Regions from separate parts of the Mesorhizobium sp. M0663 genome, predicted to be linked through region 3. Evidence: predicted binding sites of a transcription regulator. Region 3 holds the regulator's gene; each other region holds the start of a gene.

Region 1 (3,280 bases), on a different contig from region 3:
CTACATCAACTCGCCGGGCGGCGTGGTGACCAGCGGTTTCGCCATCTACGATACGATGCAGTATATCAGCTGCCCGGTCTCCACGGTTTGTATGGGCTTCGCCGCCTCGATGGCCTCGTTCCTTTTGATGGCCGGCACACCGGGGCGGCGCATCGCGCTACCCAACACCAGCATCGTGCTGCATCAGCCTCTCGGCGGTTTCCAGGGCCAAGCCTCCGATATCCAGCGCCATGCCGAGGGCATCCTTCGCACCAAGCGGCGCATGACCGATCTTTACGCCCGCCATTGCGGCCGCACCTACGAAGAAGTGGAACGCACGCTCGACCGCGACTTTTTCATGACCGCGCAGGAGGCCAAGGATTGGGGCCTCGTCGACCATGTTTTCGACACTCGCAAGCAGGCCGCATGAACGAGCCGGGCCGGCGGACGGAACTGAGGCGATTGAGCGCCCGCAATTTCAGCGCCATCGGTCTGGTCTTGCCGCTATCGCGGCACTATAGTCCGGCGATGACCGCCAGCCGCTCATCCAGCCTGTTATGCCTTGCCATCGCTACCGTAGCCGGCACGAACATGCTGGTGGGTATGGCACTTGCCCAAGATAATTCGACGTCTTCGCAAAAGGGCACCCTGCCCGGTGTGACCAGCGATTATCGCATCGCCGAGCCAGCGCCGCAGCCTGAGCCTGACGACGTGGCTCCAGGCAGCGGCAACGGCACCTTCAAGATTGGCGATACCGACGTTCGGATTTCCGGTAGCATCACCATCGATGTCGCTACCGGCGGGATCAGGCCCTCCAGCCGCTAAGTTCGCCTGGTGTGAACCACAAATATTGCGCTTCAAACGAACAGCCCCGCCATTGCGTTTGCAACTGACGGGGCTTCTTGGATCTGAAATCCAAATTGCCGGGAGTGTACTGCCGGCATTTTATTTCGGATGCTTCGCGGCATTCAGCCGACGATCCGACTAGCAGTCTCTGATTTTATGGGGATCAGCAGGTCCGTTTGGCGGGCAGCGAAAACGCCTGACCCTGGCCATTTATACCTGCCGCGGCTCCAGCGACACGTGGAGCCTCAACGAACAATCCGGTGGAGTCATGCCTCTGCTCTCCTTCTGTTGGTTGCGACTGTCGTCGTCGAAGCGCTCATCGCATAACCCGCGGCGTCTCGCAGGCTAGCCCCAGGCCGCGAGGCCATCGAAAGACGGCCGGCTTCGTTGACGTCTGGAGTCTGCCCCCACGGTGTAGGGACGTCAACCTTGAATAGCCGATTACCGAAAAATGTGATCGCGAGACGTTTTGGGAAGCCGGCCCCACGGGCAGCTTTTGTCAGGAGCGTGTTCGGCCTTTGTTCTTTCCGCTTGCCCGTTCGCGCGAAAGGCGGTTAAACGCTTTGGTCGAGAGTTGTGGCGTCTCTCGAAAAGGCGGCGAAATTGCCTACATAGGGGGTGGTCGGGAAAACCCGCCCATCCCACGAATTCCAGATTCTGAGGCGGCGACCGGCGATGGCCGACCATAAATATCTCTCCATTCGCGGGGCACGCGAACACAATCTGAAGAATGTCGATCTCGATCTGCCGCGTGACAGCCTGATCGTCATGACCGGCCTGTCGGGGTCGGGCAAGTCATCGCTTGCCTTCGACACCATCTACGCCGAGGGCCAGCGCCGCTATGTCGAGAGCCTTTCGGCCTATGCACGGCAATTCCTCGAAATGATGCAGAAGCCTGACGTCGACCAGATCGACGGCCTGTCGCCGGCCATCTCCATCGAGCAGAAGACCACCTCGAAGAACCCGCGCTCGACGGTCGGCACCGTCACCGAGATCTACGATTATATGCGGCTTTTGTTCGCCCGCGTCGGTGTACCCTATTCACCGGCCACCGGCCTGCCGATCGAGAGCCAGACGGTTTCGCAGATGGTCGACCGGGTGCTTGCTGTCGAGGAAGGCACCCGGCTGTTCATTCTGGCGCCGATGGTGCGCGGCCGCAAAGGCGAGTACCGCAAGGAACTGCTGGAGCTGCAGAAGAAGGGTTTTCAGCGCGTCAAAGTCGATGGCGTCTTCTATGAGATCGCCGACGTGCCGGCGCTGGACAAGAAGTACAAGCACGATATCGACGTCGTCGTCGACCGCATCGTCGTGCGCGGCGATCTGGCGACGCGGCTCGCCGATTCCATCGAGACCGCGCTGAAGCTGGCCGACGGGCTGGCGGTGGCGGAATTTGCCGACAAGCCGCTCGACGCCAGCCAGACCGGCGAGGATTCGGTCAACAAATCGAAGAACGAGACGCATGAACGCATGCTGTTCTCGGAAAAGTTCGCCTGCCCGGTGTCCGGCTTCACCATTCCCGAGATCGAGCCCAGGCTGTTCTCCTTCAACAATCCGTTCGGCGCCTGCCCGACCTGCGACGGGCTCGGCAGCCAACGCGCCATTGATGCCAGCCTGGTCGTGCCCGACGAGAATGTCTCGCTGCGCGCCGGCGCCGTCAGCCCTTGGGCGAAGTCGAGCTCGCCCTACTATGCGCAGACGCTGGAAGCGCTGGGCGTTGCCTATGGCTTCAAGCTCGGCGACAAGTTCAAGGATTTGAGCGAGGAGGCAAAGCAAGCCGTCCTGCACGGCACCGGCGAGCGCGAAATCACCTTCCATTACGATGACGGCCTGCGCTCCTACAAGACGACGAAAACCTTCGAGGGCGTCATCCCCAACCTCGAGCGCCGCTGGAAGGAAACCGAATCCGCCTGGATGCGCGAGGAGATCGAGCGCTTCATGTCGGCCACGCCCTGCCCGGCCTGCCGCGGCTATCGGCTGAAGCCCGAGGCGCTCGCGGTCAAGATCGCCGGCAAGCACATTGGCGAGGTCACCGAGCTGTCGATCCGCAAGGCCGACCAGTGGTTCACCGACCTGCCCGCTTCGCTCAACGACAAGCAGAATGAGATCGCGGTGCGCGTGCTCAAGGAAATCCGCGAGCGGCTGCGCTTCCTCAACGATGTCGGTCTCGACTATCTGACGCTGTCGCGCAACTCCGGCACGTTGTCGGGCGGCGAGAGCCAGCGCATCCGGCTGGCTTCGCAGATCGGCTCCGGCCTGACCGGCGTGCTCTATGTGCTCGACGAGCCGTCGATCGGCCTGCACCAGCGCGACAATGCCCGCCTGCTCGACACGCTGAAGCATCTGCGCGACATCGGCAACACGGTCATCGTCGTCGAGCATGACGAGGACGCCATCCTGCATGCCGACTACGTCGTCGATATCGGCCCGGCGGCCGGCATCCATGGCGGCCACATCA
Region 2 (3,280 bases), on a different contig from region 3:
CTCGCCGCCGGCGCTCTGGTCGGCGGTGAAGCGGAAACCCTGCAACTCGCCGACGTGATGGCCTTCGACGAGGACGGTTCCGGTTGGGCTGATTTCGGCTTCAGGCATCGTGTTTTCTCTAAGGCGCCGCATGAGGACGGAAGTCCTGCGGTCTACAAAACGTTTCGTCAACCGCTCATGCAGCGCATCCGACAATCTGTCTTCGATTTCGCGCGTCTTTTCCTGCCAGTGTGCCCGATCGGCCAGCCAGCCGGGCCGGTTGGAGACGAAGGTCCATGTGCGGATCTGGGCAATCCTGTGCGACAGCGTGTCGATGTCGCCTTCAGTGGTGTCGGCACGGCGCACCTGCTCGGCCATGTAGTTCTCGTCGACATGGCCGTGCCTGGCAAGGTCCATGTAGATGGAGGCGATCAAGTCGGCGTGCTGGGCCGGCGCGATCTTCCTGTAGTCGGGCAGCGCGCAGGCTTCCCACAGCAGCGCCACGCGTCTGGCATCGGTGGTGAGTGCCCGGACGTCCTCGTCGCGCGACAGATGCTCGAGCGCCTGCGCGTCTACTGCCGGCAGCGCGCGCGTCAGGCCTTCGACCGGGGCGTTGGTCTCAATCGAGCGCTTCAGCGCATCGAGGCTGGCGAAATCGAAATGCGCGGTACGCCACTGCAGCACTTTCACCGGATCGAAATCATGCGCCTCGATCTTGTTGACCAGTTCATCATCCAGCGGATCGACCTGGCCGGTGACGCCGAAGGTGCCGTCGCGCAGATGCCGGCCGGCGCGGCCGGCAATCTGGCCGAGCTCGGCCGCCGTCAGGTTGCGGTACTGGTAACCGTCGAATTTGCGATTCTGGGCGAAGGCAACGTGGTCGAGGTCGAGGTTGAGGCCCATGCCGATGGCGTCGGTGGCGACGAGGTAGTCGACGTCGCCCGACTGGAACAGCGCCACCTGGGCGTTGCGGGTGCGCGGGCTGAGTGCGCCGAGCACGACGGCGGCACCGCCCTGCTGGCGGCGGATCAGCTCGGCGATGGCATAGACCTCGTCGGCCGAGAAGGCGACGATCGCGGTGCGCCGCGGCAGGCGGGTCAGCTTCTTCGAGCCGACATAGGCAAGATGCGACAGGCGTGGTCGCGTCACTACCGACACGCCCCGCAGCAGGCGCTGCAGAATGCCGTGCATGGTGGCGGCGCCGAGCAGCAGCGTCTCCTGGCGGCCGCGCAGATGCAGGATGCGATCGGTGAAGATGTGTCCGCGTTCGAGATCGCCGGCGAGCTGGACCTCGTCGATGGCAACGAAGGCGGCGTCGGTCTCGCGCGGCATCGCTTCCACGGTGCAGACCGAGTATTTCGCGCCCGCCGGCTGGATCTTTTCCTCGCCGGTGATGAGCGCCACCTTATGGGCGCCGACCTTCTCGCAGACGCGCGTATAGACCTCGCGGGCAAGCAGCCTGAGCGGCAGGCCGATGACGCCGCTTTCGTGCGCCACCATGCGCTCGATCGCGAGATGGGTCTTGCCGGTATTGGTCGGGCCGAGCACGGCCGTCACGTCTCGACCCGACAGGATCAGCGGTTCAGTGTGTTTCGGATAGATGTTCATCGGCCTGGAAATAAGGCTCTCTGCCTCGCATTGTCGGGAGCGCGCCCATATTGGCCGCGTATGACAGGCGACACATAGGGATTTCGGGCGCGAAGCGAAAGCGGAATATGCCGAGGGCAGGCCGATTGGTTGGTTCGAAGCCAGAAAATCTGTTCCCGATTAACAGTTGGAACGAGTCTGGAACGAATCAGCGACGAATCACTGACTCGCGCTGATTCAGGGTTTGTTCACGGCTACATCTGGGTTTTCTGTCGGCGTACCTCACCACATGCTGAATCACGGAAACTGGCCCGATTTATGCAAGTGGCATCCAAGCGAGCACTGCGGTTAACCTTTGCCGGTGAATGGTCGTGGCTGGCCAATCTGCTTCGCACAACATTATGAAATTATTGATGTTTCCTAACGCGCTTCAATCATTTCGAGGGTGTTTTCAGCTCTCGCCGTTAACGTTCCGCTCAAAGCCGGAACGAATCGGCGACGAATCAGAGATAGCCGAAGTTTCTTGGTTTGTTCACCGCTGCATGTTGTGTTGTGAACAGCTTTTCCACCGAGAATCCACAGGCTGCCGGGCGGTTTTTGCATAGGCTGCGCAGCGGCCGTTAACCTTTGCGTGCCGGATTGGGGCAGCGTGCCGCATCGAGATCTTGCAACGGGAAGACCGCTATAGAAACGAGCCGTTTTGCAGGCCCGTTCGTCCAAGCGCGTATCTGTCTCAACGTAAAGATAAACGATCAGGCGATGTACTGGCCGCCATTGGCTGATATGGTCGAGCCGGTGATGAAACCGGCATCGTCGGAAGCGAGGAAGACGACGCAGCGCGCGATCTCCTCCGGCTCGCCGAGACGGCCGACCGGGATGTGCGGGATGACGCGCTCGTTGAGGACCTTCTCGTCCATTGCCTTGACCATCTCGGTGGCGATGTAGCCGGGGCAAATGACGTTGACGGTGATGCCGGCGCGCGCGCCTTCCTGGGCCAGTGCCTTGGTGAAGCCGATATCGCCGGCCTTCGAGGCCGAATAATTGACCTGGCCGACCTGGCCTTTCTGGCCGTTGATCGAGGAGATGGTGATGATGCGACCGAACTTGCGGTCGCGCATGCCGCCCCACAATGGATGCGTCATGTTGAAGACGCCGGAAAGGTTGGTGTCGAGTACCTCTTTCCATTGCTCGCGCGTCATCTTGTGGAACATCGCGTCGCGAGTGATGCCGGCATTGTTGACCAGCACCGAGACGGGACCGAGATCGGCTTCGATCTGTTTGATGCCGGCGGCGCAGGCCTCGTAGTCGGCGACGGACCATTTATAGACCGGGATGCCGGTCGCGGCCTTGAACTTTGCCGCTGCTTCTTCATTGCCGGCGTAGTTTGCGGCGACCGAATAGCCGGCGCTTTTCAAGGCGACCGATATCGCCGCGCCGATGCCGCGCGACCCGCCTGTGACGATTGCAACCTTTGTCATGCGTTTCCCTCCCAGAGTGAATGGTGAATGGGGAATGGGGAATGGTTATTGCGTAAGCCCTCCGATCTTCCATTCACCATTCACCATTCACCATTCACAATTTGCCATTCATCCCATTGCTTCCACGCACATGGCAACACCCATGCCGCCGCCGATGCACAGCGTGGCAAGGCCTTTCTTGGCACTTCTGCGGCGCATCTCGTAGGCCAGCGTGTTGAAGATGCGGGCGCCCGAGG
Region 3 (3,280 bases):
CGGCGGCCCTTGTCGGCGCCTATGCAGGCTGGTCCGATTACCGCGCCGGCAGGGCCACCACGCCGCCGCCGCGGCTGTCGCCGCTACGCTTTGCCACTCGAAAGGTCCTGCTGGGCATGTGCGGTCTGGCGATGACCTCGATCATTGCAGGGAGCGCCACGGCGCTTTTCGCCATATGGCATTTCCAGCGCGTGGCGCCGCTCAGCCTGTTCGCCAATCTGGCCATCATGCCCATCGTCTCACTGGTCGTCATGCCCTTCGCCGTTCTCAGCGCGCTGGCGATGCCGTTCGGTGCGGATGGCCCTTTCCTCTATGTCATGGGCAAGGGGCTGACGGCGATGATCGCCCTGTCCGGGTGGATATCGGAGCGCTCGCCGATCGATGCGGTCGGGCTGATTTCGCTGAGATCCGTCCTTCTGGTGACGATCGCCCTCGTCATTGCCAGCATGGCGACGACCTGGTTGCGGCTGGCGGCACTTCCTTTTGCGCTCGCCGGCTTGCTGACGACAACGCAGACACGCATACCCGACGTATTGGTCTCGGAGGACGCACGGCTGGTCGCGCTGCCGATCGGCAGCGGTGAACTCGCGGTCAACCGGGCACGCCCGAATGAGTTCACCATCGACAACTGGAAACGCGCGCTCACATCAGAGGCTATCGTCGCGCCGGAAACACCTGGAAAGAACGACCCGCAATTCGACATTGCCGATCCGGCCGACCTACCGCCGGGCATGCCGTTCATTTGCACGGACGGCCTCTGCCTTGCCAGGCATCCATCCGGCGCGATCATCGCGCAAGCCAAGGACCGCGATACTGCGCGGCCAGCCTGCGCCTTTGCCAGCTTGATCGTCATCGACGACGCCACCGCCCATAACCCCTGCTACTACGACCGGCTGGTCCTCGTCGTCACCAAACGGCAACTGGCGCGCGCGGGAAGTGCCGCCGTCTACTTCGATCCACAAGCGGCAACGCGCGCCGAAATCCGTTTCGCGGTCGAAAAATCATACCGGCCCTGGCACGTGCAGCGGAAATTTTCACGCGCGGCACGGGGCCTGCCGCCATACCGCAGGGCCGACAACCCCAAAGCCGGCGCCAAGGGCGGAGCTCAGTAGCGGCGGATCAGTCCGACGAGCTTGCCCTGCACCTTGACCCTGTCTGGTCCGAAGATGCGCGTCTCGTAGGCCGGATTGGCGGCTTCCAGGGCGATCGAGGCGCCCTTGCGGCGGAACCGCTTCAGCGTCGCTTCCTCCTCGTCGACCAGTGCCACCACGATCTCACCGGGGCTCGCCGTATCGGCATTGCGGATGATCACCGTGTCGCCGTCGAAAATGCCAGCCTCGATCATCGAATCGCCTTTGACCTCGAGCGCATAATGCTCGCCGCCCATGATCATATCCGGCGGCACCGAAATCGAATGCGTCTGGTGCTGGATGGCATCGATCGGCACACCGGCCGCGATGCGGCCCATTACCGGGATCGAAACGGCGGCGACGACATCGTCGTCATTGCCGGCTGCAGGGACACGCGACGATGTCGGCTTGCCCTGCCGAGGGGCGCCTTGCCCAAGGCTGCCCTGGATGACACTCGGCGAGAACTTGCGTGCCGCATTGAGGCCGGGGGCGATCGAGTCAGGCAGGCGTAGCACCTCCAGCGCACGGGCCCGGTTGGGCAAACGGCGAATGAAGCCGCGCTCCTCCAGCGCCGTAATCAGCCGGTGGATTCCGGATTTGGAAGCCAGATCGAGCGCTTCCTTCATCTCGTCGAATGAAGGCGGGATACCGCTTTCCTTCAACCTTTCGTGGATGAACATAAGCAGTTCGTGTTGTTTGCGTGTCAGCATAGCGACCCCCAACAGAATCAGAAAAACAAACCCAGAACAAACACTATCTGTTCCAGTTGTGTTCCGCAACTGTTTAAAGTTTAATGAATGCGTTAAGGCTCGGGAAACAAACGACGTCCCCTACCGGCGTACCGCATTTTCACCGCCGCGAGCCTCATCGCCTTGATTCTGCTTTCGTTTGCGCCCTTCTGGCCTCCTAGAAGGCGGCACTGGCATCGGCCGTCGGTCGGCAAAAGGCACGGAATTGAACCCGTATCGACTGTGCGGTCTGGTCAATGCACCGTGAACGAAACGAATTCAAAACGCCAACCTCGGGTTAAGTCCCGGTTTCCACCGCCTGGTCAGGCTGCTTCTCGCCGGTGGAGCCTTGCTGCGCGCAACCAGGTAATGGAAGAACAGTCGATGCGTGTCCGGCGTTGCGTTGGATCTTGGGGGAGCAGACAAATCATGACAGGAATTCCCGATCTCGTGGCCATAAAGGCGATGGATGCCGCGGATCCGTTGCGCGCGATGCGCGACCGCTTTGTGTTGCCGCAAGGAGTGATCTATCTCGACGGCAATTCGCTAGGAGCTGCTTCACGTGCCGCTTTCGATGAACTGCACAAGGCCGCGACCGAAGAATGGTCGCATGATCTCATCCGCGCATGGAACACGGCCGGCTGGTTCAACATGCCGCTTGAACTTGGCGACCAGCTCGGGCGCCTGATCGGTGCCGCGGCCGGCCAGACGGTGGTCTGCGACACGACATCGGTCAACATCTACAAGCTGCTGCACGCCGCCATGGCCATGCGACCGGAGCGGCAGGTCATCGTCGCCGAGGGCGATAGTTTTCCGACGGACCTCTACATAGCTGAGGGTGTGGTTTCGACGCGAAAAGATACGCTGCTGCGCCTCTCGGGGGTCGACGCGCCGACCGTCGAAGAGCTGATCGACGAACGCACCGCCGTGGTGCTGGTCAACCACGTCAACTACAAGTCGGGCGAACTGCGCGACATGCCGGCGCTGACGCGCAGGGCTCAGGAAGCCGGGGCGATGATCGTCTGGGATCTCTGCCACACCGCCGGCGCGATGCCAGTCGAGCTCGACAAGGCAAACGCCGATTTTGCCGTTGGCTGCACTTACAAATATCTGAATGGCGGCCCGGGCGCGCCTGCCTTCATCTATGCGGCTGAGCGGCATCTTTCCGACATCCAGCAGCCGCTCACCGGCTGGTGGGGCCATGCACGGCCCTTCGCCTTCGAGCCAGGCTATGCGGCCGGCACCGGCATCCGCCGGTTTCTGTGCGGCACGCAGCCGGTCCTGTCGATGCGCACGCTGAAGGGCGCGCTCGACATCTGGAACGATGTCGACATGACGGCGGTGCGCAAGAAGAGCATCGCGCTGGCGGATCTGTTCATCGAGCTTGTCGAGGCAAAGTGCGGCACTTACGGGCTCACGCTC

Evidence for each region. Region 3 encodes LexA, which represses DNA repair genes until DNA is damaged. Its sites were predicted from a motif close to TGTTCNNNNTGTGTTCNG; they were not measured.
Region 1: a site for LexA is predicted at 1,334-1,351, ahead of uvrA (excinuclease ABC subunit UvrA). Genes of this name have one in related genera too.
Region 2: a site for LexA is predicted at 1,755-1,772, ahead of NKI54_RS13125 (helicase-related protein). Genes of this name have one in related genera too.

What each region holds. Positions count from the first base shown of each region.
Region 1 covers NZ_JAMYPX010000012.1:65,064-68,343, forward strand. The annotation lists gene NKI54_RS20720 (ATP-dependent Clp protease proteolytic subunit) at 1-409, shown strand, start outside; gene NKI54_RS20725 (hypothetical protein) at 406-804, shown strand; gene uvrA (excinuclease ABC subunit UvrA) at 1,501-3,280, shown strand, end outside.
Region 2 covers NZ_JAMYPX010000005.1:181,506-184,785, reverse strand. The annotation lists gene NKI54_RS13125 (helicase-related protein) at 1-1,587, opposite strand, end outside; gene phbB (acetoacetyl-CoA reductase) at 2,319-3,044, opposite strand; gene NKI54_RS13115 (acetyl-CoA C-acetyltransferase) at 3,153-3,280, opposite strand, start outside.
Region 3 covers NZ_JAMYPX010000022.1:89,721-93,000, reverse strand. The annotation lists gene NKI54_RS27475 (ComEC/Rec2 family competence protein) at 1-1,112, shown strand, start outside; gene lexA (transcriptional repressor LexA) at 1,106-1,840, opposite strand; gene kynU (kynureninase) at 2,288-3,280, shown strand, end outside.